DNA from 2 places in the Streptomyces sp. NPDC059009 genome. Region 2 is predicted to be linked to the other one. Evidence: riboswitches for the same ligand, from Rfam matches in the RefSeq annotation. Region 2 holds a riboswitch; the other holds the start of a gene.
What was found. Region 2 has a riboswitch for cobalamin ahead of ACFWYM_RS09000 (ribonucleoside triphosphate reductase). Riboswitches for the same ligand answer to the same signal wherever they lie in the genome.
Positions count from the first base shown of each region.

Region 1: it holds a riboswitch for cobalamin, as region 2 does, so the genes downstream of both, ACFWYM_RS27355 (ABC transporter substrate-binding protein) here and ACFWYM_RS09000 (ribonucleoside triphosphate reductase) in region 2, are expected to answer to the same signal.

Region 1 is NZ_JBHYJB010000030.1:174-7,710, reverse strand. Features, by position in the region: gene ACFWYM_RS27360 (FecCD family ABC transporter permease) at 1-927, opposite strand, end outside; gene ACFWYM_RS27355 (ABC transporter substrate-binding protein) at 924-1,922, opposite strand; cobalamin riboswitch at 1,966-2,102, opposite strand; gene ACFWYM_RS27350 (Mov34/MPN/PAD-1 family protein) at 2,106-2,528, opposite strand; gene ACFWYM_RS27345 (amino acid permease) at 2,612-4,108, opposite strand; gene ACFWYM_RS27340 (DUF2017 domain-containing protein) at 4,468-5,085, opposite strand; gene clpS (ATP-dependent Clp protease adapter ClpS) at 5,095-5,406, opposite strand; gene ACFWYM_RS27330 (nicotinate phosphoribosyltransferase) at 5,507-6,835, shown strand; gene ACFWYM_RS27325 (isochorismatase family protein) at 6,988-7,537, shown strand, end outside.
Region 2 is NZ_JBHYJB010000007.1:66,225-73,761, reverse strand. Features, by position in the region: gene ACFWYM_RS09020 (hypothetical protein) at 1-97, opposite strand, end outside; gene ACFWYM_RS09015 (ArsR/SmtB family transcription factor) at 94-438, opposite strand; gene ACFWYM_RS09010 (LCP family protein) at 558-2,036, opposite strand; gene tatA (Sec-independent protein translocase subunit TatA) at 2,156-2,392, shown strand; cobalamin riboswitch at 2,477-2,622, shown strand; gene ACFWYM_RS09000 (ribonucleoside triphosphate reductase) at 2,671-4,449, shown strand; gene ACFWYM_RS08995 (anaerobic ribonucleoside-triphosphate reductase activating protein) at 4,446-5,036, shown strand; gene ACFWYM_RS08990 (short-chain fatty acyl-CoA regulator family protein) at 5,088-6,500, opposite strand; gene aceA (isocitrate lyase) at 6,755-7,537, shown strand, end outside.

The DNA.
Region 1 (7,537 bases), on a different contig from region 2:
GTCCGCCACGACGAGGAACGCGGCTCCGGCGAGCGCCACCACCGGCAGCAGCGTGCGGTGGCTCGCGCCGACCAGCATGCGCGCGGCGTGCGGCACGAGCAGGCCGATGAAGCCGACGGCGCCGCTGACCGCGACGAGGACCCCCGTCACCAGCGAGGTCAGCACGAACACGGCGGCGCGGAAGCGGGACGCGTCCAGGCCGAGGACGGTCGCGCCCTCCTCCCCCACCAGCATCAGATCGAGCGGCCGGGCCAGGGCGAGCAGCAGCCCGGTGCCGAGGACGAGGACGGCCGCGGGCAGCGGCAGCAGGTCCCAGCGGGCCGAGCCGAGCCCGCCGAAGGTCCAGTACAGGGCCTCCTGGAAGTGCTCGCGGCGGGCCGAGGTGACCAGGACCAGGTTGGCGAGGGCGGTGAGGATGTACGCGACGGCGACCCCGGCGAGGACGAGCCGCGCCCCGGTCAGCTGCCCGCCCCGGCGCGCAAGGGCGTACACGAGGACGAGCGCGAGCAGCGACCCGGCGAAGGCACCCGCGGGCATCGTGACGGTGGTGGCGAGCCCGAGCCCCCCGCCGAGCCCGAAGACGAGGACGAGGACCACGCCCGCGGACGCCCCGGACGAGATGCCGAGCAGATACGGGTCGGCGAGGGGATTGCGTACGAGTGCCTGGAGCACCGTGCCGACGACGGCGAGCCCCGCGCCGACGACCGCGCCGAGCAGCACCCTCGGCAGCCGCACGTCGAGGACGATCGTGCGGAAGGGGCTGGGCTCCGCGCGGCCGGTGACGATGTCGAGGACCTGGGACGGCGGCACACGGACCTGCCCGAGGGCGAGCCCGGCGACCATCGCGGCGAGCAGCGCGGCGACCAGGAGGGCGAGCACGAGGGAGTAGCGCAGCGGCCCGCGCGCGGGCGGGGTCCTGTCGCTCACTTGTGGGCCGGCTCGGGGTGGAGCTGACGGGCCAGCTTCTCGATCGCGGCCGGGGCGCGCACCCCGAGGACCACGTCCGACAGCGGCATCACCGCGAACCGCTTGTGCTTGATCGCGGGTACGTCGCGCAGGGCCGGGTCGTCGAGGAGGCGGCGCTTCTTCTGCTCGACCGTCGTCGTGCCGTAGTCGTAGATCACGATGACCTCGGGCCTGCGCGTGACGACCTGTTCCCAGGAGGCGTCGGTGAAGGACTTGTCGAGGTCGGCGAAGATGTTCGTGCCGCCCGCCCGCTTGATCATCTCGTTGCCGATGCCCTTGCCGCCCGCGGTGAACGCGGTCTTGTCCCCGCTGTCGTACACGAAGACCTTCAGGGCCTCGGCCCCCTTGGCCCCCTTGGTCTCGCGGGCGGTGGCGGCGACGGTGGCGCGGGCCTCCCTGACCCACTTCCGCGCCCGGTCCGCGACACCGAAGGTGCGGCCGACCTCGGTGACCTCGCGGTAGAGGTCGTCCAGCGAGGTGCGCCCGCTGGTGCAGGACTCGGTGTTGAGGCGGGTCTTGATGCCGGACTCGGCGAGGTCGTCGCGGGCGGTGCCCTCCTTGGCGTTGAAGGCGCTGGTGTAACCCCCGTACACGAAGTCGGGGTTGGCGCCGAGCAGCTTCTCCTTGGAGGGGTACTCCTTGGCGAGCACCGGGATCGCCTTGTACGCCTTCGCGTACTTCGGCAGGACCTTGTCGTCCAAGTAGGCGGTCCCCGCGAGGGACCCCGCGAGGCCCAGCTCCAGCATCACCTCGGTGGCGTGCTGGTTCAGGGTGACGGCGCGCTGCGGGGGCGCCTGGTAGGTGGTCTTCACCCCGCAGTTGGTGACGGTGTACGGGAATCCGGGCCCGGCCGCCTTGGTGTCGGTCCCGCTCGCGCTCCCGCCGGAGCCGGAACAGGAGGTGGCGAGGGGGAGCAGCGCGGCGCATATGAGGGCCGCGGTACGGAGCCGGGACATGGGGGTGCTCTGCCTCCTCCAGGGGATTTCCGCGTCCCCTGAGTCGTGGGAGAGGGCGGCAGGTCAGTTCCTGGCTCGTCCGCCCCGCGCGGGGGCGGACTCACAGTGGCGGGACCGCGCCGGATTCGCACCGGCTTCCTGGGTCCTGCCGCCTCAAGGTCCAAAAGGTCGAAAGGTCGAGGCTCAGTATGCCTGGACGACCTGGACCTCTTCCTCGGTGACCTCTCCGTCCACGATCCGGAACGAGCGGAACTGGAAGGGGCCCGCGTCGTCCGTGTCCGCCGTCGAGACGAGCACGTAGTGGGCGCCCGGCTCATTGGCGTACGAGATGTCGGTGCGCGAGGGGTACGCCTCGGTCGCGGTGTGCGAGTGGTAGACGATCACCGGCTCCTCGTCGCGGTCGTCCATCTCGCGGTAGAGCTTGAGCAGATCGCCCGAGTCGAACTCGTAGAAGGTGGGCGAGCGGGCCGCGTTCAGCATCGGGATGAAGCGCTCGGGGCGGTCCGTACCGGCCGGTCCCGCGACCACGCCGCACGCCTCGTCGGGGTGGTCCTGGCGCGCGTGCGCGACGATCTGGTCGTGGAGGGCCTGGGTGATGGTCAGCATGGAAGTCAGCATATGCAGAGGGCCCGCGCCGTACCGGAGGGTGGTACGGGCGGGCCCGAATGCTGGACTTCGCGGCCGGGACGTCAGTCCTTGGCGGCGTCCTGCGGCTCGGCGGACGCGACCGCCTTCGCCTTGTTGAAGGCCGCCGCCTGCGGGTTGCGGGCCTTCAGGAACAGGTAGGCGACCACCAGGATCGCGGCCCAGACCGGAGCGGCGTACAGCGAGATCCGGGCGTCCTTGTCGACGCCCATCATCACGATGACCATGCCGATGAACAGCAGCGCGAACCAGCTGGTGTACGGGGCGCCGGGCGCCTTGAAGGTCGACTGCGGCAGCTCACCGCGGTCGGCCTTGCGGCGGTAGCGGATCTGGCAGGCCAGGATCATGATCCAGGCCCACATGCCGGAGATGGTGGCGAAGGAGACGACGTAGTTGAACGCCTCGCCCGGCCACTGGTAGTTGATCCAGACGCCGACCAGCATGAACGCGGCGGAGACCGTGGTGCCGGTCAGCGGCAGGCCGTTCTTGGTCAGCTTGGTGAAGAACTTCGGGCCCTGGCCGTTGAGCGCGAGGTCACGCAGCATGCGGCCGGTGGAGTACATGCCCGAGTTGCAGGAGGACAGGGCGGCCGTCAGGACCACGAAGTTGACGATCGCGGCGCCGACGCCGAGGCCCATCTTGTCGAAGGCGGCGACGAACGGGGAGACGCCCGGCTGGAACGAGGTCCACGGCACGACCGAGAGGATCATGATCAGGGCGCCGACGTAGAAGACGGCGATGCGCCACGGCACGGTGTTGATGGCCTTCGGCAGGACCGTCTTCGGGTCCTTGGACTCACCCGCGGTGACGCCGACCAGCTCGACGGCGAGGAAGGCGAACATCACGATCTGCAGGGTCATCAGCGTGGAGCCGATGCCGTTCGGGAAGAACCCGCCCTGGTTCCACAGGTGGCTCACGGAGGCGGTGTCACCGGCGTCGGAGAAGCCGATGGTGAGGATGCCGACACAGATCAGGATCATGCCGATGATCGCGGTGACCTTGACCATGGAGAACCAGAACTCCAGCTCACCGAAGAGCTTCACGGAGATGAGGTTGGCGCCGTACAGGATGACCGTGAAGATCAGCGCGTACGCCCATTGAGGGATCGAGTCATGCGTCCAGTACTGCATGTACTGGGCGGCCGCGGTCACTTCGGTGATGCCGGTGACGACCCAGAAGAGCCAGTACGTCCAGCCGGTCACGAATCCGAAGAACGGGCCCATGAATTCGCGCGCGTACTCCGAGAAGGAGCCGGACACGGGCCGGTACATGAGGAGCTCGCCGAGCGCCCGCATGATGAAGAAGATGACGAGGCCCGCGATGGCGTACGCCAGGATGAGGCTCGGTCCGGCCTTGTGGATGGCCTTGCCCGCGCCGAGGAACAGGCCGGTGCCGATGGCACCGCCGATCGCGATCATCTGGATCTGCCGGGCCCCGAGCCCGCGCTGATAGCCCTCGCCCTCAGCGGCCGAGCCATCGGCCCGCACGGCTCCGTCGCCGCCGGGCTCGCCGTGCTGCTCTTCGACCTGCACTGAGGTCATGGTGACGCCTTTCTCCATGCTGATCCGCGCCCGCAGGCCGTCCTGCGTCTTGGCCGCGGATCAGGTCCTGATCCCCCCGGATATGGAATGGAGTGCTACCGGCGGTCTGCCGGCTGAAGCGCCCTCGGCGACATGGGTGGCGTCACCGAGCGGTCGTGAAGATTTATCACGGCCACAACAGTGATCAACTGGACGGCGTGTGGCGCACGCCACTGGAAGAACCGGACAAAATTCCCTTGACGCCCCATAGGTGGACGTCATGGTGACACGATCGTTATCCGGATTTGAGCGTCCGTTGAGCGGACGGTTTCGAGTCGGCCGCAGAAGTGGTTGCTTCAGGCCATCAGCAAGGCCGCAGGTCAACCCAGCAGCGTGCCGACGAGCGTCTCCTGGAGCCCGCCGAGCCAGAGATAGGCCATCACCATCGGCTTGCGCGGGTCGGCGTCCGGCAGGTGGTAGAGGAGGTCCGCGTCCTCCTCGTCGGTGACCTCCAGGCGGGTGCCGATCGCGAGGCGCAGGTCGTTGAGCGCGCCGAGCCACTGCCGGGACTCCTCGGCGGTGAGCTTGAGCACCGCCCCGCCCTCACCGGCCGCCGTCGCCGAGTCGAGCGAGCGGATGACCGTGAGGGCGTCCTCCCGCTTCTTGGCCCGCAGGTCGTTCTCGGTGAAGCGCCGGAACTCGGCGGAGTACGCGCGCAGTTCGTCGGCCTCGGCGGCGGCCGCCCGCTCACTGCCCGGCCCCCCGTACGCGTCCGGCAGCAGGCGCAGGAGCACCGGGTCGGCGGGCGGCTCGCTGGGGCCCTCGGCGAAGAGCTCGGCGAGCGGGTCCTCGGCGGGGCCGTCGGCCCCCGGGCCCGGGCCGATCAGCTCCAGGAGCTGGACGGCGAGCGAGCGGATGATCGAGATCTCGACCTCGTCGAGCGCGACGGCCGCGCCGCCGCCCGGGAGGGGTTCGAACTGACTGGGCTGTGAGGGCATCGGGTGTCGCTACTTCCGGTCCTGCTGGAGGGTGGCCCACAGGCCATAGCCGTGCATGGCCTGGACGTCGCGCTCCATCTCCTCGCGGGTGCCGCTGGAGACGACCGCGCGACCCTTGTGATGGACGTCCATCATCAGCTTCGTGGCCTTCTCCTTCGAGTACCCGAAGTACGTCTGGAACACGTACGTCACGTAACTCATCAGGTTGACCGGGTCATTGTGGACGAGCGTGATCCAGGGGACGTCCGGCTCGGGCACCGCGAAGGCTTCCTCCGCCGATTCCGGTCGTTCGATCTCCACGGGAGTACTCACTTGCCCCATGCTGCCACCCCGAGGGGGGCCTCGCACAAATGCCCCCGGGTGGCGCGGGCGACCCCCTAGAAATCGTCAGAGTGACGAGATGGGAGTAGCATCCGTCCTTATGAACACAGCGGACCTTGGGCTGCCGGTCGACGTCCCCTCCACGGCACTCTTCACGGATCACTACGAGCTCACGATGCTGCAGGCCGCGCTGAAGGCGGGCACCGCCGACCGGCGCTCGGTCTTCGAGGTCTTCACCCGCAGGCTGCCCGAGGGGCGGCGCTACGGAGTGGTGGCGGGAACCGGCCGCGTCCTGGACGCCGTCGAGAACTTCCGCTTCGACGCCGACGTCATCGGCTTCCTGCGCGAGCGCCGCGTCGTCGACGAGCCGACCCTCAAGTGGCTGGCCGACTACCGCTTCAGCGGCGACGTCTGGGGCTACCCCGAGGGCGAGGTCTACTTCCCGGGCTCGCCGATCCTGCGCGTCGAGGGCTCCTTCGCGGAGTGCGTGCTCCTGGAGACCGTGATCCTCTCCATCCTCAACCACGACTCGGCGATCGCGGCCGCCGCCTCCCGCATGGCCTCGGCCGCCGGGGAGCGCCCGCTGATCGAGATGGGCGCCCGCCGCACCCATGAGCTGGCCGCGGTCGCCGCGTCGCGCGCCGCGTACGTGGGCGGCTTCGCCACCACGTCCGACCTGGCCGCGGGCTTCCGCTACGACATCCCGACGGTCGGCACCAGCGCGCACGCCTTCACCCTGCTCCACGACGACGAGCGGTCCGCGTTCGAGGCCCAGGTGGCCTCGCTCGGCCGGGGCACGACGCTGCTCGTCGACACGTACGACGTGACGCAGGCCGTCCGCACGGCCGTCGAGGTCGCCGGGCCCGAGCTGGGCGCCGTGCGCATCGACTCCGGCGACCTGCTCCTGGTCGCGCACCGGGTGCGCCAGCAGCTCGACGAGCTCGGGGCCACCGACACGAAGATCATCGTGACCTCGGACCTGGACGAGTACGCGATCGCCTCGCTCGCGGCGGCGCCCGTGGACGCGTACGGCGTGGGCACCCAGCTCGTCACCGGCTCGGGCCACCCCACCTGCTCGATGGTCTACAAGCTCGTCGCCCGGGCCCACTCCGCCGACCCGAAGGCCCCCCTGGAGGCGGTGGCGAAGAAGTCGCTCGGCGCCAAGTCCTCGGTGGGCGGCCGCAAGTGGGCCGCGCGCAGGACCGACGCGCAGGGCGTCGCCGAGGCCGAGGTGATCGGCACCGGTCCGGTCCCCGCCGAGCTCGAGGACCGCCAGCTCCTCGTCCAGCTGATCAAGGGCGGCTCCGTGGTGGCCCGCGAACCGCTGGACGCGGTGCGCGCCCGGCACGCGCAGGCGCGGGGGCGACTGCCGCTGTCCGCGACGCAGCTGTCGCGGGGGGAAGCGGTCATTCCGACGGAATACATCTGAAGGGAGTCTTACGGGGCGCCGAACCGGGCGCCCCGCGGGGCGCGTGTCCCCGCTCTGTCACACCCGCCAATTACCCTCTCCCGCAACGTACTTGAAGTCTCTACGCTCGGTGTGAACCGGCCGGGACCTCGCCGAACAGAAGGACATCCGCCATGCGCCGCGCACTGATCGTCGTAGACGTGCAGAACGACTTCTGTGAGGGCGGCTCGCTCGCCGTGGCCGGCGGCGCGGACGTCGCCGCCGCCATCACCGAGCTGATCGGCCAGGCCCCCGCGGGGTACCGCCACGTGGTGGCGACCCGCGACCACCACATCGAGCCCGGCGACCACTTCGCCGAGCACCCCGACTACGCCCACTCCTGGCCCGCGCACTGCGTGGCGGGCACGGAGGGCGTGGGCTTCCACCCGAACTTCGCGCCGGTCGTCGCGTCCGGGGCGATCGACGCGGTCTTCGACAAGGGGGCGTACACGGCCGCGTACAGCGGGTTCGAGGGGCTCGACGAGAACGGGGTGTCCTTGGCGGACTGGCTGCGGGCCCGGGAGATCTCCGAGGTGGACGTGGTGGGGATCGCCACGGATCACTGTGTGCGGGCCACTGCGGTGGACGCGGTGCGGGCGGGGTTCCGGACGACGGTGCTGCTGGACCTGACGGCGGGGGTCGCGGAGGGGACGACGGACGCGGCGCTGGCGGAGATGCGGGACG
Region 2 (7,537 bases):
CGATCACGATCAGCAGGAGGAAGGTGCCGCCCGCGCCGACGGCCCCCACCCAGGCACTCGCGTCGCCGTCGGCGAGCGTCACCGGTTCTCCGTTCACTTGGCTTCCTCTTTCGCTGATTTCTCGGTGAGGGTCGAGGCGGCCCGGTGGACGGCCTCGGGGGTCAACTCGTAGAGGAAGGGCGCCACTTCGAAGTACTTCATGGTCTTGCCGTCCGCCGCCACCTCGGATGTTCCGACGACGAGACCGGCGCCCTCGAGCAGCTTCAGGTGCATGTGCAGCAGCGGGCGGCCCATGCCGATCTCGCGGGCCAGCGCGCTCACGTAATTGCGCTTCTCGCAGAGCGCCGCGACGATCCGCATGCGATGCGGATTGCCCAGCGCCGAGAGCACCTTGAGCAGCTGGTCGCCCGTCGGCTCCCGATCGCTTTCCCCGGCCATCGCGGCCTCTCTCTCGTGCCTGTCAAGAAACGCTGACACGTATCTCCGGGGCCTGTCAAAGTTTCCTGACACATCTCAGGGACGGGTCAGGGACATCTCAGGGTCGGCCGTACGAGGGGTCAGCCGTACGAGAGGTCGGAGCAGGCGTCGGTGTCGCCGGAGCGGGCGTCGGCGGCGACCTTGGAAGGGACGGGCGAGGGGGTGGCGGAGGGCTTGCCGGACGCGGGGGTCGACGGGTCGTCGGCGTAGGCGCGGCCGAGCGTGATCCGGATGCCCGGGGCGTCGGCCGGAGCCGCCTTGAGTTCGGCGTCCGTGAAGAGGCGGGCCACGGACTCGGCCTTCTTCTTCTGGCCGGGCCCGTACTCGATCAGGGTGGTGGTGTGGTCCTGGCGGTCGGCCGTCGCGGTGCCGGTGACGGTGAAGCCGTGCCCGGTGAGCGTCCCGGCGGCGCGGGCGGCCAGGCCCGTGACGGTGGTGCCGTTGCGGACGGCGACCTCGATGCCGTCGCCCCGGACGGGGCCGCTGTCCTTGGGTGCGGGCCGGCCGTCGTCGCGCCCGCCGCCGCCCGCGTCCTTCCCGTCGAGCGTGCGGTCGTCCTTGAGCGAGGCCCACAGCGCGTCGGCGTCCGGCTGGACGACGGCGACGCGCGAGCCCTCGTACCGCCAGGGGAGGGTGACGAACTTGGTGTTGCTCAGGTCGATGTCCCGCAGCGACATCGCGAAGGAGATGAGCTTGTCGGCGGAGCCGAGGCCGGGGTCGACGGTCAGCGACTTGGTCGCGGCGTCCGCCAGCGGCAGCAGCTTGGTCGGGGTGAGGCCGTCGCTCTTCACCTTCTTCAACAGGCTGGCCACGAAGGCTTGTTGGCGCTTGATGCGGCCGATGTCGGAGCCGTCGCCGATGCCGTGCCGGATGCGGACGTAGTCCAGCGCCTTGGTGCCCGACACCTCCTGCGGGCCCTTGCTGAACAGGCGATCGCCCCGGCTGCCCCGGTTGGGGTTGAGGTCGCCCTCGTACACGTCCTTGGGCAGGCAGACCTCGACCCCGCCCACCACGTCCGTCAGCGAGGCGAAGCCCTTGAAGTCGACGACGACGGTGTGGTCGACGCGCAGCCCGGTGAGCTGCTCGACGGTGTTCTGGGTGCACGCCGGGTTGCCCTTGGCGGTCTGCCCGACCGAGTACGCGGCGTTGAACATCGTGTCCGGCTGCGTCTTCGTCCAGGAGCCGTCCGGCAGCCGGCAGGGCGGGATGTCCACGAGGGTGTCGCGCGGGATGGACACGGCGACGGCGTGCTTGCGGTCGGCGTACACGTGCAGCAGGAACGCGGTGTCCGAGCGGCCGATGTCGCCCTTGTCGCCGCCGCCGAGCGCGCTGTTCCCGCCGGTGCGCGCGTCCGAGCCGATGACGAGGACGTTCTGTCCCTTCGACGAGTCCGCGCCCGGCCGGTCGTCGGAGATGCCGTCCGAGCCGAAGGTGTTGATGTTGCCGTTGAGCCGCAGATACACCCAGCCCGCACCGGCCGTCGCGAGGACGCCGAACGACACGACGGTCAGGAGCGCGCGCCGCCCCCGGCCCCGCTTGCGCTTGTGACTGGCTGCCAAGGGTGCCCCTCCTCCATGGTTGTACAGTTGCGCAATGTAGCAACCTTTCCTGAGAGGGCACCCGGGCGGTCCGCCGGAGGTGCGCCTCTCGGGCCGACGCGAGAAGGGGTGGGGCGGCCATGCTCCGCAATGCACTGGAACCCTGGCACCTGGTGGTCGTGGCGCTCGTCGTCATCGTGCTCTTCGGCTCGAAGAAGCTCCCGGACAGCGCGCGGGCGGTGGGCAAGTCGCTGCGCATCCTCAAGAGCGAGACGCGGGCGATGAAGGAGGACGGGAGCGCGGGCGCCGGGGGAGTCGCGGGTGCCACGGGAGCTCCGGAAGCCGCGGGCGCGGCGGGAGTTGAGCGGAAGTCCTAGGGCGCGCTCGCGGGACCAAAGGCCCGCCCTCAGGGCCCAACGTCACCCACTATCTAGCGTCGGCGTGTCGCCCATAACCCCACATGTAGTGTTTCGGCAGTCGGTTCGGCGGGCACCTCAGCTGCCCGCCGAGGCAACAGGGAACCCGGTGCGAGTCCGGGGCTGCCCCGCAACGGTGAGTGCCGCACGACGGCCCGAGTCCGATACCTGCCGGCCGCCTCCCGCGCACCTCCGTGCGGCGAGGACCTTTCTCCGTACTGCCTCGTGGGAGGGCCGACGTGACTCAGATCGACGCCGTGGCTTCGGTGACCGAATATGTGGACCGCAGCGACTGGCGGGTCAACGCCAACGCGAATCAGGGGTACTCGCTGGGCGGGCTCATCCTCAACACCGCCGGGAAGGTCGTCGCCAACTACTGGCTGGACCAGGTGTATCCGGCTGCGGTCGCCGACGCCCACCGCGACGGCGACCTGCACCTCCACGACCTCGACATGCTCGCCGGGTACTGCGCGGGCTGGTCGCTGCGCATCCTGCTCACCGAGGGGTTCAACGGCGTGCCGGGGCAGATCGACTCGGCGCCGCCCCGGCACTTCTCCTCGGCGGTCGGCCAGATCGTCAACTTCCTCGGCACCCTGCAGAACGAGTGGGCGGGCGCGCAGGCGTTCAGCTCCTTCGACACGTACATGGCGCCCTTCGTGCGGAAGGACGCGATGACGTATGAGGAGGTCCACCAGTGCATGCAGGAGCTGGTGCACAACCTGAACGTCCCCTCGCGCTGGGGCACCCAGACCCCCTTCACCAACCTCACCTTCGACTGGACGTGCCCGGACGACCTGCGCGAGCAGGTGCCCGTCATCGGCGGCGAGGAGGCGGACTTCACCTACGGCGAGCTCCAGGCCGAGATGGACCTCGTCAACCGCGCCTACATCGAGGTGATGACCGAAGGGGACGCCAGCGGGCGGGTGTTCACCTTCCCCATCCCCACCTACAACATCACCGCGGACTTCCCCTGGGAGAGCGAGAACGCCGAGCGGCTCTTCGCGATGACCGCGAAGTACGGGCTCCCCTACTTCCAGAACTTCATCAACTCCGACCTCGCGCCGCACCAGATTCGCTCCATGTGCTGCCGCCTCCAGCTGGACCTGACCGAGCTGCTCAAGCGCGGCAACGGCCTCTTCGGCAGCGCCGAGCAGACCGGCTCCCTCGGCGTGGTCACCCTCAACTGCGCCCGCCTCGGCCATCTGCACGCGGGCGACGAGGACGCCCTCTTCGCGGCCCTCGACCGGCTCCTCGGCCTCGCCCGCGACAGCCTGGAGGTCAAGCGGGTCACCGTCCAGGATCTGATCGACGGCGGCCTGTTCCCGTACACGAAGCGCTACTTGGGGACGCTGCGCAACCACTTCTCCACCATCGGCGTGAACGGGATCAACGAGATGATCCGCAACTTCACGCACGACGCGTACGACATCACCGACCCGCGCGGGCACGCCCTCGCCGTCCGCCTCCTCGACCACGTGCGCGCCTGCATGATCGCGTTCCAGGAGCGCACCGGCCACCTCTACAACCTGGAGGCGACCCCCGCCGAAGGCACCACCTACCGCTTCGCCAAGGAGGACCGGCGCCGCTTCCCCGGCATCCTCCAGGCGGGCACCGATGCGAACCCCTACTACACCAACTCCTCGCAGCTGCCCGTCGGCTGGACCGACGACCCCTTCGAGGCGCTGGAGCGCCAGGACGAGCTGCAGACCAAGTACACGGGCGGCACCGTGCTGCACCTGTACATGTCCGAGCGCATCTCCACGGCCGAGGCGTGCCGCCATCTCGTACGGCGCTCCCTGGAGCGCTTCGAGCTGCCCTACCTCACGGTGACCCCGACCTTCTCCATCTGTCCCGAGCACGGCTACCTCGCCGGTGAGCACCACAACTGCCCGACCTGCGGAGGCAGTTGTGAAGTGTGGACGCGGGTGATGGGCTACCACCGGCCCGTGGCCGCCTTCAACATCGGCAAGAAGGGGGAGCACGCCGAACGCGTGCACTTCCAGGAAGCGGCGGTGTGATCCGGATCGGCGGCTGGGCGCGCCTGTCGAGCTGCGACTGGCCGGGCCGCCTCGTCACCACCGTGTTCTGCCAGGGCTGCCCGTGGCGCTGCGGCTACTGCCACAACCCCGCGCTGCTCGACCCGCGCGCCCCGGCCGCCGTCGACTGGGCGGAGGTGACCGCCCATCTCGCCCGCCGCCGGGGCCTGTTGGACGGCGTCGTCTTCTCCGGCGGCGAACCCCTGCTGCAGACCGGTCTCGCCGACGCGATGCGTGCGGTGCGCGGCCTCGGCTTCCAGGCGGGCCTGCACACCGGCGGCGCCTATCCGCGCCGCTTCGGGGAGATCCTGGAGGCGGGGCTCGTCGACTGGGTCGGATTCGACGTGAAGGCGGCCCCGGCGGCGTACGAGCGCGTGACCGGCGTGCGGGGCAGTGCCGCGCCCGCGCTGCGCAGCCTGGGTCTGCTGGCGGACTCCGGGGTGGCGCACCAGCTGCGGACCACCGTGGATCCCGCGCTCCTCGACGCGTCGGACGTCGAGGAGCTGCGGGGGTGGCTGGCGGAGCGTGGCCTTGGGGAGCCTGTGTGGCAGGAGGCGCGCGCCGTCTGAGCGGGGCAGGAGAGGCTGGCGGGGAAGGGGAGACTAGCGGGGCCGGGGGCGCTACGGCTGTGTGTCCGCGACCGGATACGGGACGAACGTGCTGCTCCGCTCGTCCACGGCCAGCGGACGGCCGAGCGGCGGGACCGCCCGCTGCGGGCAGTCGAGGCGTTCGCAGACGCGGCAGCCCATGCCGATCGGGGTGGCCGCCGCCGTGGAGGCGAGGTCGAGTCCGTCGGAGTAGACAAGACGGTGGGCGTGGCGCAGTTCGCAGCCGAGGCCGATCGCGAAGGTCTTGCCCGGCTCGCCCCAGCCGCCCCGGTGCCGGGTCACGGCGCGCGCGGTCCACAAGTACCGCTGGCCGTCCGGCATCGAGGCGATCTGTACGTGGATGCGGCCGGGCGCGGCGAACGCCTCGTACACGTTCCACAGCGGGCAGGTGCCGCCCGCCCGCGAGAAGTGGAAGCCCGTCGCGGACTGCCGCTTGGACATGTTGCCCGCCCGGTCCACCCGCACGAACGAGAAGGGCACCCCGCGCAGCCGGGGCCGCTGCAGGGTGCTGAGGCGGTGGCAGACCGTCTCGTAGCCGAGGCCGAAGCGGTCGGTGAGCCGCTCGATGTCGTAGCGGACCTCCTCGGCCGCCGTGCGAAAGGCCGTGTACGGCAGCACGAGCGCGGCCGCGAAGTAGTTGGCGACGCCGATGCGGGCCAGGCCGTGGGTGGGGGAGCCGGCCGCGAAGTCCTCCTCGGCGAGCCGGTCGAGCTCCGCGTCGTGTTCGAGCAGGGCCAGCTGCGTCGCCATGCGGAACGCCTGCTGGCCGGGGCGCAGCCGTCCCGACAGGTGCAGGACGCGGGCCTCGGGGTCGTAGTGGTGCAGCCGGGCGGCCGCGTCGGTGCCGGTGGCCAGGCGGACGCCGTGCCGCTCGGCGAGCCGCCCGGACAGGGCGCGCACGACCTCGCCGGGGCGGATGCCGATCTCGCGGGCGAGGGCCTCGGCCGCGAGATCGGTGTCGTGCAGATAGTTGCGGCGGCGGTAGAAGAACTCGCGGATCTCCTCGTGCGCGTCGCGCGGAGCTCCGGGGGCTTCGTGCCGGCCGTCGGCCGTCTCGGCCAGGTGCTCGGTCAGTGCGTGGGCCCGCCGCCCCAGGTCCACCAACACCTGGGCCACCGCGGGCAGTCGGGACGCCAGGTCCGCCAGGTCCGCGGGGGAGACGCGGTTCGCCGTGACCTCCGCGGCGAGGGTCTCGCGCAGATCGGCGACGAGGCGGCTGGTGTCCCGCTCGGAGAAGAACGCGGCGTCGACGCCGAAGGTCTCGGTGAGCCGGAGCAGCACGGGCACCGTGAGCGGGCGCGAGTCGTGCTCCATCTGGTTGAGGTAGCTCGGTGAGATGGCGAGGACCCGGGCGAGTTCCGCCTGGCTCAACTGCCGCTCCTCGCGCAGCCTGCGCAGCCGCGCACCCGCGTACGTCTTGCTCATGCCCGTAAGCCTATGACGATCACGCCGACTTGAGGGCTTCGCAAGCTTGGCAATTCCGGGTCCGAAGATGCGCAGAACTTGGCATGGATCCACGGTTGAGGGCACTGAGTGCCACTGCCAGAGTCGAACTGCGGCCCACCGCGCACCAGTTGCGCAGCATCGCCTCCCCGCGAGAACGACGGGCCGCGCCCGCACTACAGCGACACCCAGTGCCAGGAGTTGGCACACTTCACCACACACTCCGGGAGACGACCATGGCGCAAGCAGGTCAGCAGGGCACGACGGCCGCGGAGCTCGAGCGGCGCTGGGCGACGGACCCGCGCTGGCGCGGCATCGAGCGCACCTACGGTGCGGAGGAGGTCGTCCGGCTCTCCGGCAGCGTCCGCGAGGAGCACACCCTGGCCCGGCGCGGCGCCGAGCGCCTGTGGCGGCAGCTGCACGAGCAGGACTACATCCACGCGCTCGGCGCGCTCACCGGCGGCCAGGCCGTGCAGCAGGTCAGGGCCGGGCTCCAGGCCATCTACCTGTCCGGCTGGCAGGTCGCCGCCGACGCCAACCAGGCCGGGCACACCTACCCCGACCAGAGCCTGTACCCCGCCAACTCCGTTCCCCAGGTGGTGCGCCGGATCAACAACGCGCTGTTGCGCGCCGACCAGATCGCCACCTCCGAGGGCGACACCTCCGTGGACTGGCTCGCGCCGGTCGTCGCCGACGCCGAGGCCGGGTTCGGGGGTCCGCTCAACGCCTTCGAGCTGACCAAGGCGATGATCGCGGCGGGCGCGGCCGGCATCCACTACGAGGACCAGCTCGCCTCCGAGAAGAAGTGCGGCCACCTCGGCGGCAAGGTCCTGGTCCCCACCGCCCAGCACATCCGCACCCTCAACGCGGCCCGTCTCGCCGCCGACATCGCCGACGTCCCCACCCTCGTCGTGGCCCGCACCGACGCGCTCGCCGCGAACCTGCTCACCAGCGATGTCGACGAGCGCGACCGGGAGTTCGTGACCGGCGAGCGCACCGCCGAGGGCTTCTACCGCGTC